2 linked regions of the Vallitalea longa genome follow. The protein of the gene in region 2 interacts with the protein of the main gene of each other region in a pairwise test. Links are inferred from orthologs where the notes say so. Each region holds a gene or a part of one and is shown on either strand. Other genes may lie near its edges. The genes, in order: selB and serC.

The links.
Region 1: the proteins of serC (region 2) and selB interact in binary tests that used the Escherichia coli proteins (3 or more experiments, as listed by UniProt). The link is inferred for Vallitalea longa from one-to-one orthologs.

What each region holds. Positions count from the first base shown.
Region 1 is NZ_BRLB01000015.1:45,285-52,044, forward strand. What follows is about bases 2,371-5,357. They hold selB (selenocysteine-specific translation elongation factor), read right to left. Parts: upstream 4,820-5,357; coding sequence 2,921-4,819; downstream 2,371-2,920. Other genes in these bases: QMG30_RS18810 (MaoC family dehydratase), read right to left, coding at 2,371-2,520; QMG30_RS18820 (DUF998 domain-containing protein), read right to left, coding at 4,951-5,357. Outside these bases: QMG30_RS18795 (electron transfer flavoprotein subunit alpha/FixB family protein), read right to left, coding at 1-94; QMG30_RS18800 (electron transfer flavoprotein subunit beta/FixA family protein), read right to left, coding at 118-903; QMG30_RS18805 (acyl-CoA dehydrogenase), read right to left, coding at 916-2,055; more of QMG30_RS18810, read right to left, coding at 2,104-2,370; more of QMG30_RS18820, read right to left, coding at 5,358-5,556; selA (L-seryl-tRNA(Sec) selenium transferase), read right to left, coding at 5,652-6,760. UniProt on the Escherichia coli protein: Translation factor necessary for the incorporation of selenocysteine into proteins. It probably replaces EF-Tu for the insertion of selenocysteine directed by the UGA codon. SelB binds GTP and GDP.
Region 2 is NZ_BRLB01000014.1:24,154-30,867, reverse strand. What follows is about bases 1,117-4,057. They hold serC (3-phosphoserine/phosphohydroxythreonine transaminase), read right to left. Parts: upstream 3,158-4,057; coding sequence 2,075-3,157; downstream 1,117-2,074. Other genes in these bases: QMG30_RS18135 (GNAT family N-acetyltransferase), read right to left, coding at 3,741-4,057; QMG30_RS18145 (phosphoglycerate dehydrogenase), read right to left, coding at 1,117-2,038. Outside these bases: QMG30_RS18150 (DUF1015 domain-containing protein), read right to left, coding at 1-767; more of QMG30_RS18145, read right to left, coding at 875-1,116; more of QMG30_RS18135, read right to left, coding at 4,058-4,289; ilvB (biosynthetic-type acetolactate synthase large subunit), read right to left, coding at 4,315-5,976; ilvD (dihydroxy-acid dehydratase), read right to left, coding at 6,100-6,714. UniProt on the Escherichia coli protein: Catalyzes the reversible conversion of 3-phosphohydroxypyruvate to phosphoserine and of 3-hydroxy-2-oxo-4-phosphonooxybutanoate to phosphohydroxythreonine. Is involved in both pyridoxine and serine biosynthesis.

The sequences.
Region 1 (6,760 bases), on a different replicon or contig from region 2:
TACCTTTACCAAGAAGTTCTAAAGATACTTTGCTGATTTTGCATTCTCTTTGTTCTATAAAAACAAATACTCCTTTATATTCTTTACTATTCAAAGTTATGCCTCCTTCCCATATGCTTATATAATATACTTCTCTTGTAATTTTTCTATAATGATATCAACTGCTTCGTCACTATCTACGTCAAATACTTTTCCAGCAGTTTTTGCACCTTTTGTAAATGATTTCTTAACCTTAGTAGGGGAACCTTTTAGACCTATTGTCTCAGGATTATCTATAGCTAAATCATCAATAGTCCATACTTTTATCTCTTTTTCTCTATAAGCATCTATAATTCCTCTTACTGACATATATCTTGGTTTATTCATTTCACTAAGAGTAGTAATCAAACAGGGCATGCTTACTTCAATAATATGATATCCATCTTCAAAAGCTCTTTTCAATATTAATTTATCATCTTTTTTTGTTAGGTTTTCAACATAACTTACATGAGGTATTTTTAAATGTTCGGCTATCTGTGGTCCAACTTGAGCTGTATCTCCATCTATAGCCTGTCGTCCTGTAATTATCAAATCAAAATCTATTTTTTCTAGTGCTTTTGAAAGTGTTGTGGATGTTGCCCATGTATCTGCACCAGCAAAAGCTCTATCACTCAATAGTATTCCTTCATCTGCTCCCATAGCCATGGCTTCTGTTAATGCTTCTTTTGCTTGCATAGGTCCCATTGTTATAACAGTAACTAATCCTCCATATTTATCTTTCAATGTCAATGCTGCTTCCAATCCTCTTTTGTCATCAGGATTAATGATACTTGGTATACCATCTCTAATTAGAGTTCCTGTCTTTGGATCAATCTTTACTTCTGTTGTATCAGGAACTTGTTTCATACAAACTACTATATTCATCGCCTGACCTCCTTATCTTAGCAAGTTACCTGCTATTACCATTTTCTGAACTTCGGAAGTTCCCTCATATATTTCTGTAATCTTAGCATCTCTCATCATTCTCTCAACTGGATATTCTCTCGTATAACCATAACCACCGTGTAATTGTACTGCTTTAGTAGTAACCTCCATTGCAGTTTCTGCCGCAAATAATTTTGCCATTGCCGCATAATAGCTGTAAGATTCATTATTATCTTTTGCTCTTGCAGCTCTATATACCAACAACTTGGATGCATCTACTTTTGTTTGTAAATCAGCTAAAGTAAATTGGGTATTTTGAAATTTGGATATTGTCCTATTGAATTGTTTTCTTTCTTTTACATATTTTATTGTTTCATCCAGTGCACCTTGTGCTATACCAAGAGCTTGGGCTGCGATGCCGATTCTTCCTCCGTCAAGGGTTTTCATTGCAATACCAAATCCTTTGTTCAATCTTCCTAATAGATTTTGTTTTGGTATTTTGCAATCTCTAAAAATCAATTCACTGGTTGCTGAACCTTTTATACCCATTTTTGATTCTTTTTTACCTACATTAAATCCAGCATAATCTTTTTCTACAATAAATGCTGATATTCCTCTTGTTCCAAGGCTTTTATCGGTCATTGCCATAATAATGTAAATATCTGCATACCCTGAATTGGTTATAAATATTTTTGAACCATTCAATATATAATAATCGCCTTCTAATTTGGCTGTAGTTTGCTGTGCCGATGCATCTGTTCCTGCATTTGGTTCTGTTAGTCCAAAAGCACCTAACATTTTACCTTCTACTAATGGTCTGAGATATTTTTCTTTTTGTTCTTTTGTACCAAATTCATATATAGGCCAAGCACATAAAGAAGTATGAGCTGAGACTATTACCCCTGTTGTGGCACAAGCTTTTGATAATTCTTCAACAGCCATTGCATAAGCTAGATTATCCCCACCACTTCCACCATATTCTTTTGGAAATGGTATACCAAGCATACCGCATTTCGCTAGTTTTTCTACTGTTTCTACAGGAAATCTTTCTTCTTCATCAACTTCAGCTGCTATAGGTTTCACTTCATTTTCTGTAAATTCTCTGTACATTTTTTGTAACATCTTGTATTCATCAGAAATAGAAAAATCCATATTATGATTCCTCCTTTATTAGCTATATTTTATAAATTATAATACACATTACTTTGGTGGCATAACCGTTGCTATACCTTTTAATACGATTGTTCCTTCTTGATTGGTGCATATAGTATTTAACTTTATTATATTTTTCTCTTGTTTTTTTTCTATTACTTCAACCTCTGCTTTTACAGTGTCTCCAAATCTTACAGGTGCTGTGAATTTCAGTTCTTGGCCTAGATAGATTGTTCCTGGACCTGGTAATTGCATACCAAGCACTGCAGAGATGTAGCCTGCTGTAAGCATGCCATGTGCTATTCGTCCTTTGAACATGGATTTTTCTGCTTCCACTTGATTAATATGTGCCGGGTTCTGGTCACCTGTTATTCCTGCATAAAGATATACATCTGATTCGGAAATTGTTTTTTCGAATGATGCTTTGTCACCAACATTTAATTGTGATATTGTTAATCCTTTCATTCATTACCTCCTTTATTTAAATTATGCGAGTCTATTTTTTAAATATTTGTATTGTTAAGTATATGATAAATCGTAGAAGAGAAAAAAGCATCTAGTTAGGAAGTTTTTTATAGATTGTTAAGATTTTTTTGTAATTGCTTAATTTATTGAATTGAATTCAAAGAGATACTTTTCATTTTTATTGGATTGGTGAGATTGTCTTAATTATATTGAAATGAAGGGATAAGACATAATTAGTAATATGAGTGTGAAATGATTAGGATAGGACAAGTGGTATAGTATTCGTTTTACTTGCCTTACTCCTGAAGGATCGGTCTGCGTAAACAAATACTATACCACTTTTTTATGTTTTTTGGGATGATTAATTTATTTTATATTAGTTTAGTATATAGTAATTTTATTAAGTTATTAGAATTCGGTGGTTGTTTATTCTTTTTGTTAAGCCTTTTTGGTCTAGATATTCTAGGAGGATTATTGTTTGTTTTCGTCCTATTTGTAGCAGATCTCTCACTTGTTGGACTGTTATCTTATCGTATTGTAGGAAGAGGTTATTTATTAGGTTAATTAATTTGTCATAGTGTGTTTTATGTATATAGGTAGTTGTATTAAGTTGCACTATTTTACCTGTTCTAAGTAAGAAGCTGATTAGGTTAGGTAGTTGATTATTTAATGCTCGAAGCAATTGTGTATCTTGGTATTTGGTTATGTTCAGACCTTGTAGGTTGCTTTTCAGTATTAGTTTTTCTAATTCATTTATTTGGGGATTATTGGAGATGTTAGTTATTCTTGATTGATCATTTATTGATATTTGGTCATCTATTATATTTATAATATTGTTTTTTGCGTATAGTTTAACAAGGGTATCAAATTCTATTGAAGCCCATTTAGGAAACTCTTTTGTTCTTAAGGTTTCTTTGTTTATAGCAATACTATAAATATTATTTTTGTAATAATCCTTAATAGCTGAGATTATTCTATTCTTAAGTGATAAATATGTTTTTTGACTTATATAGTATTTATTGCTTAGCTTGATTACTAATTGTTGTTTTAGCAATTGTGTCAAGGATTGAAAAATTGCTTGTCTTTGAATATACAGTTCTTTGAATATATTGTCTATAGTGAATATCTTAAAATTGTTTTCTAACAAGTATAGAATAATCTTTTCTGTATTTCCTTCATCTAGTAGAGTAAAATATTCTAATGCTTCATTTTTATCTTTTGGTAGTCTTGTTGGTTTGTGAGATAATACTTTGCCTCCTCCTAGAGTAATGACAGGGGATAATGAACGTATTATGAATTTATCTTCAAAAACAGCTATTATAGGTTTTTCCAATCTTATTCTTGCATAGGATTTTTCATTTTTGCTAAGTATATTTCGTTGTAACATTTTTAGTTTTCCAATTACTTCTGTTGTTCCGATGTTAATTCTAACTTTTTGGTTATGTTTTATTTCATCATTTTCTGATAGATTATATATTGCTGTATCTATAGTTAAAGTAGGTAAAAGTTCATTTGGCTTTCCAATAACATCACCACGATTTATTGATGATTTATCTACTCTACTCAAGTTTATTGCACATCTTTGCCCAGCATATGCTTTTTCTCTGTCGGAGCCATGAACTTGGATTGTCCTTACTTTAGATATTGTTTTATCTGGTAGTATTTCCACTAGACTATCTTTATTTATTTTACCACCTGTTATGGTTCCCGTTACTACAGTTCCATGACCTTTAATGGTAAAAACTCTATCTATAGGCATTCTGAATAGTTCTTGATTCCTGTCTATAATGATTTTCTCAGAAAGATCTGATATCATGTTTTTCAGTTTGTCCATTCCTAAGTTTAGCTTTGAAGATACAGGGCATATTGGGGTATTCATGCTTAGAGTTTGTGCAATATATTCTTTTACATCTTCTATTACGTCTCTTAATTTTAATTCATCAACTAAGTCTATTTTTGTTATTACTATTATTACATTGGAGATGTCCAATACATTTAATATATTAACATGCTCAATAGTCTGTGGCATAATTCCTTCGTCTGCTGCGATTATAAGTAGTGCCATATCCATTCCAGTAGCACCTGCTACCATGGTTTTGACTAATTTTTCATGTCCTGGTACATCTACGATGGAAAATGTTTTTCCATCTATCATAAAAGGAGCAAATCCCAGTTCAATGGTCATACCTCGTCGCTTTTCTTCCTTTAATCTATCTGTATCATAGCCAGTTAAAGCTTTTACCAATTCTGTTTTGCCGTGGTCTACATGACCTGCTGTTCCAATAATTAAATGATCCATAATTTCACCTGTATAATATTATTTATTGATTACATTAAAACAATGTAATACCATTATAAACTTGTAGCTACCTGATTAATTAATAGTAGGAAAGTTAACCTGATTATTATTTGTCTAGAATATTAAATACTCTACATAATACTTATCAACCATATTATAAATGGCATATACAATAGTGTACACAATACCCTTTGCCATAAACCGTTTAATGCAAATATAGTACCCTGAAATTTAGGTTTTTCTCCCATAACAAAAAATATGAATATCACAAAACTTATTATAAAGAATACAAAACTACTGATACCTAAAGATGTTTGTCCTACTTTTAATTGTAGGATTCCAAAAATGAGTGGAGCGAATTGTAATGACATAAAACCTATTACAGAACCTATACCGTGAATTGTACTAGATAAAGTTACTTCTTCTTTTTTTTCATTTATAGGAAATATACCTGATATAACTTCATCACCAATACCATAAATAACTATTAGTATAAAAATAGTTACAGCCAAACCTCTATGACTTTCTTTATATGTATCAAAAATATAGTATCCCAATAAAGCAATAATACAACCTGACAATAAAAACCACATATTGTATATCTTGTGCAAAGGACTTTTTTTGCATCCTAGAACACTCATAACCATTGAAAGATGATTATATCCTTTGTAGGGAATAGCAATTAAAAAAGGTATTAATAAATCTAATAACATCACCAAAATAAAAATAATTTTCATTTGTTTTTCCTCTCATATTCATAGATATAGTACTACTTTCCAATATTGTTTTTATGTTATTGAGCCAGCACAGATTAAACATATGTTTCATTATACTAAATATAATCATTATCCACAATAGATTTTAATGCATCTGCAATGGATTTATAATCTTTTCTGTCTATGGTTCTCATATTCAACATCAATCTGTCGTTTTTAATTTTACATATTATAGGTATACTATAATTTCTTAATCTATTCTGCAATTCGTTGGGACTTATTTTATCAATAGTTATTGCTAATGATATTCCTTTAATAACTACACCAGGTAAAGAACCACCACCTGGAACATCTTCACCTTCTATGATATCTATATTGATATTATCATTAACTTCATTTTTTATTAATGTCTTCAAATTGTTAGCTTCTTCTGCTAATCCATCTGTCGTTTTAGTCAACATATCAATAATTGGGATATTCTTTTTGACATCTTCATTTTCAATATATATTTTTAATACTTCCTGTAACGCTATTAGAGACATTTTATCTATCCTCACCATTCTGGTTAAAGGGTTCACTTTTATTTTTTCTATAAGCTCTTTTTTCCCGACGATTATTCCTGCTTGGGGTCCTCCTAATAATTTATCTCCGCTGAAAGTTATTATATCAATACCCTTTTTTACTTGGTCCATAACTGTAGGTTCATAAGGCATATAATAATCTTGTAAGTCAAGTAGGACACCACTTCCTAGATCTTCCATAGTGATAATATCATTATCCTTAGCTAATGATACTAATTCTTCACCTGTTACTTCAGAAGTGAAACCTTGGATTTTATAATTGCTCTTATGGACTTTTAGTAAAATTCTTGTATCGTCAGATATTGCATTATTGTAATCAGAAATATAAGTTTTGTTAGTAGTCCCTATTTCTACCATTCTTGCACCACTTCGCTGAACTATTTCAGGTATCCGAAAGCTTCCTCCAATTTCTACTTGTTCTGATCTAGAAACTATAACCTCTTTATTATTGGCTAAAGTATTAATACATAGAAAAACTGCTGCTGCATTATTGTTAACTACAAAAGCACTTTCTGCACCAGTTAATCTTGTTATTAGTTTTTCTATATACTCATATCTTGAACCTCTTTCTCCTGTGAATAAATCATATTCTAGATTACAATAACCACTTGTTACATCTTTAATTTTATCCACTGCTCTTTTGG
Region 2 (6,714 bases):
TAATCCATTATATATAATTGGTCATCTGGAAATATAACTGACAAGAAATAATTAAATTCTTCATTACCATTATAATTTGGATTATCCTTACGTCTCTTTAGTGCTACCTTAACAGCTGATGCTGCTCTATGATGTCCATCAGCAATATAAAAGCTATCAATCTGTTTAAAATACCCAACCAATGATTCAATGAGATTATCATCTTCTATTACCCAAATTTTATGTCCAATGTTATCATCAGATCTAAAATCATGAACTGGTTCATTATTGATAACAAAATCATTAATAATAGTGTTTATTTTTTCTTTGGATTTGTATGTCAAGAAAATAGGTCCTGTATTAGCATCTAGATAGTCAACATGATTAATCCTATCTTGCTCTTTAACTTCCCTAGTCAATTCATGTTTTTTGATTTTATTATTCAAATAATCATCTACTGATGTACATGTTACGATTCCTAATTGTTTCCTACCATTCATCTCAAGTTGATACAAATACAATAGTGGTTTCTTATCTTGAATAAAATAACCTTTATTAATAAACTCATCAAACTTTTCTCTAGCATGTTCATAAACTTTTTTATCATAGATATCAATATCAGAGTTCAGTTCAACTTCCGCTCTATCTATTCTAAGAAAAGAGTAAGGCTTTCCTTCAACCTCTTTCGTAGCTTCTTGTCTATTATAAACATCATATGGTAACGCAGCTATATCTTCTACATACCTATCAGCAGGTCTGATACCTGGAAATGGTCTGATTACTGCCATTTTCTTCACTCCTAAAATAAAGAACTATAATATAAAAAACAATCACTTCATATATTATAGTTCCTATATTCATTATTTTATAATTCTAATTTCAACTATTCCATTGATTATTTTATGACCCTTACTTTAACGATTCCATCGATAGCTTTTAATTCATCCACAATCTCACTTGTAATCTTGCTTTCTACATCAATCAAAGTATATGCCCAATCTTTTTTGCTTTTATTGATCATATCAATGATGTTAATATTTTTTGATGCCAAAGCAGTTGTAATATTACTAACCATATATGGAATATTTTTATGATTTACTGCGATTCTTGATGTTGCATGACATACTCCCATATTACATTCAGGATAATTGACTGAATTAGTTATATTACCATTTTCAATATAATCTTTTACTTCATTAACCGCCATAACAGCACAATTGATTTCTGATTCAGGTGTTGATGCTCCAAGATGAGGTATGCATATAACATTCTTCATGTTGAGAACTTTATCATATGGGAAATCAGTTATGTATCTAGCGATCTTACCAGATTCTAATGCTTTTTCCAATGAACTATCATCACATAAACCAGCTCTAGAGAAATTGAGTAATCTTACTCCATCTTTCATTAAAGAGATATTTTCATCATTAATCATACCTTTTGTATTATCCATAAGAGGTACATGTATACTGATGTAATCTGAATTCATGAATAAATCATCAAGAGTATCTGATTTTTTGATATTATGATCTAGTTCCCAAGCGGACTCAACTGATATGAATGGATCATATCCTAATACTTTCATACCTAGAGCTTCTGCTGCATTAGCAACCAAAACACCAATAGCACCTAATCCTATTACACCCAAAGTTTTGCCTTTGATTTCAGGTCCAACAAAATTAGACTTACCAGCTTCCACGAGTTTCGGTACTTCATCACCTTTATCCTTTAAAGTCTTAGCCCAATCAATAGCTCCAACAATATTTCTTGATGCTAACAATAGACCTGCCATAACCAATTCTTTGACTGCATTAGCATTAGCACCTGGCGTATTAAATACTACTATACCTTTTTCTGAACATTTATCGATTGGTATATTATTAACACCTGCACCTGCACGTCCAACAGCTTCTAAACTACTAGGCAATTCCATATCATGCATTTTATAGCTTCTTAGCAATATACCGTTAACGTCTTTATCATCAACTATTTCAAATCTGTCACTAAATAATTCAAGGCCTTCTTTTGCAATATTATTGAGAGTCTTAATCTTGTACATTGTATTCAGTCCCTTCCTATTATAATAGATAAAAATTTATTTATTATCATCTTCAAATTTTTTCATAAACTCAACTAATTTCTTAACACCTTCAACAGGCATTGCATTGTAAATACTAGCTCTCATACCACCAACAGTTCTATGGCCTTTTAAGTTAACCATACCTTGTTCTGCTGCTTCTTTTATGAATTTAGCATTAAGTTCATCTGTAGGTAAAACAAATGGAATGTTCATTAATGAACGATCTTCTTTTACTACTGTTCCTTTGAATAATTCACTACTATCAAGATAATCATAGATTAATTTTGATTTCTCTTCATTTCTTTTTTGGATAGCTTTGATTCCACCTATATTTTTAACCCACTCGAAAACCATTCCAGCTACATATATACTGTAGGTTGGAGGTGTGTTAAACATGGAACCTTTATCTGAATGTGTTTTATATTGAAGCATTGTAGGTGTAATGTCCATGCTATCACCAATTAGATCTTCTCTAATAATAACAACTGTAACACCAGCTGGTCCCATATTTTTCTGTGCACCAGCATAAATAACTCCATATTTGCTTACGTCAACTTCTTCAGATAATATATTTGATGACATATCAGCTACGATAGGTACATCTCCAGTATCAGGTAATTCATTGAATTTGGTTCCATAAATTGTATTGTTGGATGTTATATGAAAATAATCTGCATCTTTTGTAAAGCTATCTTTATCAAGTTTTGGAATATATGTAAAAGTTTTGTCTTCTGATGAAGCTACAACATTAACTTCACCATATTTTTTAGCTTCTGCTATAGCCTTCTTAGACCAAGCACCTGTATTGACATAATCTGCTTTTTTGGTACCGTTGAATAGATTAAGTGGTATCATAGCAAATTGTGTTGAAGCTCCGCCTTGTAGAAATAGCACTTTATAATTATCTGGTATATTCATGATTTCCCTAAATGTCTTCTCTGCTGTATCTATGATGTTTTGATATGCTGGGGATCTATGACTCATCTCCATAACTGACATTCCCGTATTATCATAATTAGTCATTTCTTTAGAAGCTTTTTCAAGCACTTCTAAAGGAAGCATAGATGGTCCTGCTGAAAAATTGAAAACTCTGTTCATTTTTTATCACTCCAAATCGAAATTTTTATATGTAACATATTCAACTATTTATTTCATTGTCTTTGCAAGACAAACATCATTGTCTGTCTTCAAACAAAATATTCAAACTATTTCATTTATAATGATATAATATATTCATTAAATAATGTTAATTGTTTGTTAAAAAAATGATAAACTCATAAATCTAATATTTTATAGTTTAATATGTTAATGCACTAAATATAATATATTATAAAAAGCTTAACTAGTCAAGAAAAAATACCTTCACAAAGCTAAAAATTTATGGTATTATAGTAAATTTCTTATTATATAATAATTATTTTTCTGCAATATTATAACTATAACATATTTTTTAATATTTGTTAAATATTTATCAGCTCTTAAAAAACGGCTAACACATTTTTTGACTTTTACTTTTCTAATATCGTTAATATCCATTTGCCTACGACTATCTTGTACTATTTGTTATTTTATGAAATATTTCTCATGCGATAACCCTAACTCTAAAAAGCAAAAAACTTTTCTAAACCAACAGTAATACTGTCTATATTAGAAAAGTTTAATCTGTAACTTCATTAATATACTACTCTAGAAATAAAATCATATAGTATTCGTCGGCATAAGTTCCATCACTGTATTTTAATGCATGTTTTTTAGTTCCATATTTCTCAAAACCAAATTTTTCATACATTGAAATAGCTCTGCTATTTTCAGTAACAACTTCTAGCTCCAGTTGTTCAACACCTTTTTCTTTACACCAATTGATACATTCATTCATCAGTAATCTACCAATACCCTTGCTCCAATATTTTTTTCTAACGGAAATACCCATTGCAGCTCTATGAAGATATCTTTTATTATTTGTAACAATCCCTACTGAGCAATTGGCTACGATTGTACCGTCTATTTCCCCAATAAACAATATATTATTATCAGCATTCATCATACCCTTAATAAATTCTTTTTCTTGCTCCAATGTGAAACAAAATTCACCGGGCTCACGTGCCAAGAATTTTGTTTCATCATCAACTGTCTTTAGTAAGTCAATTAAACCTTGAGCATCATCTTCTGATACATTACGTATAATAAGTTTCTGACCATCTTTCAAGACATTCTCGTTATATACTTCCATAAAATTTCCCCCATTTAAAATGCTATTATTCAACAATTACATCTTCAATAGGTTTTCCTGGTGCAACCATAGGAAAAACTTTGTCATCTTTATCAATAACACAATTAATGATTACAGGTTTTGTTTCATCAATAGCTTTTCTGAAAACATCTTCTACCTGATCTTTATCCGTAATATCATATCCTACAGCTCCCATAGATTCCGCTAACTTAACATAGTCCAAATCTTGATTTAGAGTAGTGAATGAATATCTTTCTCCATAGAATAATGTCTGCCATTGTCTAACCATACCAAGAACTCCATTATTGATGACTAAGACGATTATTTTAATATTGTGTCTAACAGCCGTTAGTAGTTCATTGAAATTCATGCGAAAACTTCCATCACCTGCAATATTTACAACTATCTTATCAGGATTACCTACTTTAGCTCCGATACAAGCTCCAAATCCGTAACCCATAGTTCCAAGACCACCAGAAGTTAAGAACTTTCTAGGTTCTGAAAACTTATAGTATTGTCCAGCCCACATCTGATGCTGACCTACTTCTGTTGTGATAATTGCTTGACCATTAGTGATTTCATCTAATTTTTCAATTGCATATTGAGCACTAAGACAACCTTCAGGATATTTTAGTGGATATTTTTCTTTCAAATACTTTATTTCATTAAGCCAAACAGTATGATTTTGATTCTCTAGATTATCATTTAATTTTTGTAATACTTTCTTGATATCACCTATTACAGAATGATGAGTCAATATATTCTTATTAACTTCTGCTGGATCAACATCTATCTGAAGTACCCTAGCTCCATTGGCAAATTTATCAGGTTTTCCAATTACTCTATCACTAAACCTAGCTCCAACTACTATAAGTAGATCACAAGATGTTACACCTAGATTACTGGCTTTTGAACCATGCATTCCAATCATGCCTGTATATAGTTTATCTGTTGTTGGAAATCCCCCTATTCCCATCAAACTACATGTAACAGGTGCTTGAACTTTATTAGCGAATTCTTCTAATTCTTTAGAGGCTTCTGAAATTATAACTCCTCCACCAGCATAAATATATGGCTTTTGAGAATTATTAATTAACTCTAAAGCTTTTTCAATAGATTCAGTTGTAATATCTTTGGAACATCTTCCTACTTTCTTAGGTTCTTTCTTTTCATATTCCCACATATTCGCTGTTACATCTTTCGGTATATCAATAAGAACTGGACCTGGACGACCTTCTTTAGCTGTATAAAAAGCTTCTCTTATGATATCAGCCAAATCTTTTACATCTTTTACAATATAATTATGTTTCGTAATAGGCATTGTCACTCCAGTTATATCAACTTCTTGAAAACTATCTCTTCCTAATAAAGAGACAGGAACATTACCTGTAATAGCAACCATTGGTACGGAATCCATGTAAGCAGTAGCTATTCCTGTAACTAAATTAGTTGCACCTGGTCCAGAAGTAGCTACAACAACTCCAACTTTACCAGTTGATCTTGCATAGCCATCAGCTGCATGAGATGCACCTTGTTCATGAGATGTAAGAATATGCTTAATACTATCCATATTTTTATATATTTCATCATATATATTCAGAACAGCACCACCTGGATATCCAAATACTGTATCAACATTTTGCTCTTTTAAACATTCAATTACAATCTGCGCTCCTGTTAATTTCACTCTATCATCTCCTTCTTACATCTTCATGTAAATCTTTTATTTATGATTTCTATTTTATTATTCTCAACTTCTCACCCTTTATTTAATTCAGGTAAATAAAGAGTTATAGGTTTGAGTTGGTTATTATTCTAATATTGCTCCTGTACTAGCTGATTTTACTAATTTAGCATATCTAGCTAAGTAACCTTTTTTGATCTTTGGTTCTTTCGGTACGAAAGCTTTTCTTCTTGATTCTAACTCTTCATCAGATACTTTAAGGTTAATTAAACCTTTTTCTATATCAATTTCTATTATATCTTTATCTTTTACAAGTCCTATATTACCACCGTCAGCTGCTTCAGGTGATACATGACCAATAGCCGCTCCTCTAGTTGCTCCGCTGAATCTTCCATCAGTAATGAGTGCTACTTCTTTATCAAGTCCCATACCCGCTAAAGCAGAAGTTGGTGAAAGCATTTCTCTCATACCAGGTCCACCCTTTGGTCCTTCATAACGAATAACTACAACATCACCTTTATTGATTTGTCCATCATAGATAGCTTTTATAGCTTCATCCTCAGAATCAAACACTCTTGCTGGACCTTCATGCTGTAACATTTGTTTAGCTACTGCCGATCTCTTCACAACACAACCGTCTGGAGCAATATTACCTTTTAATACTGCAATACCACCAGTTGTACTGTGTGGATTATCTATAGGTCTTATAACATTATTATCTCTGTTAACAGCTTTTTCTAT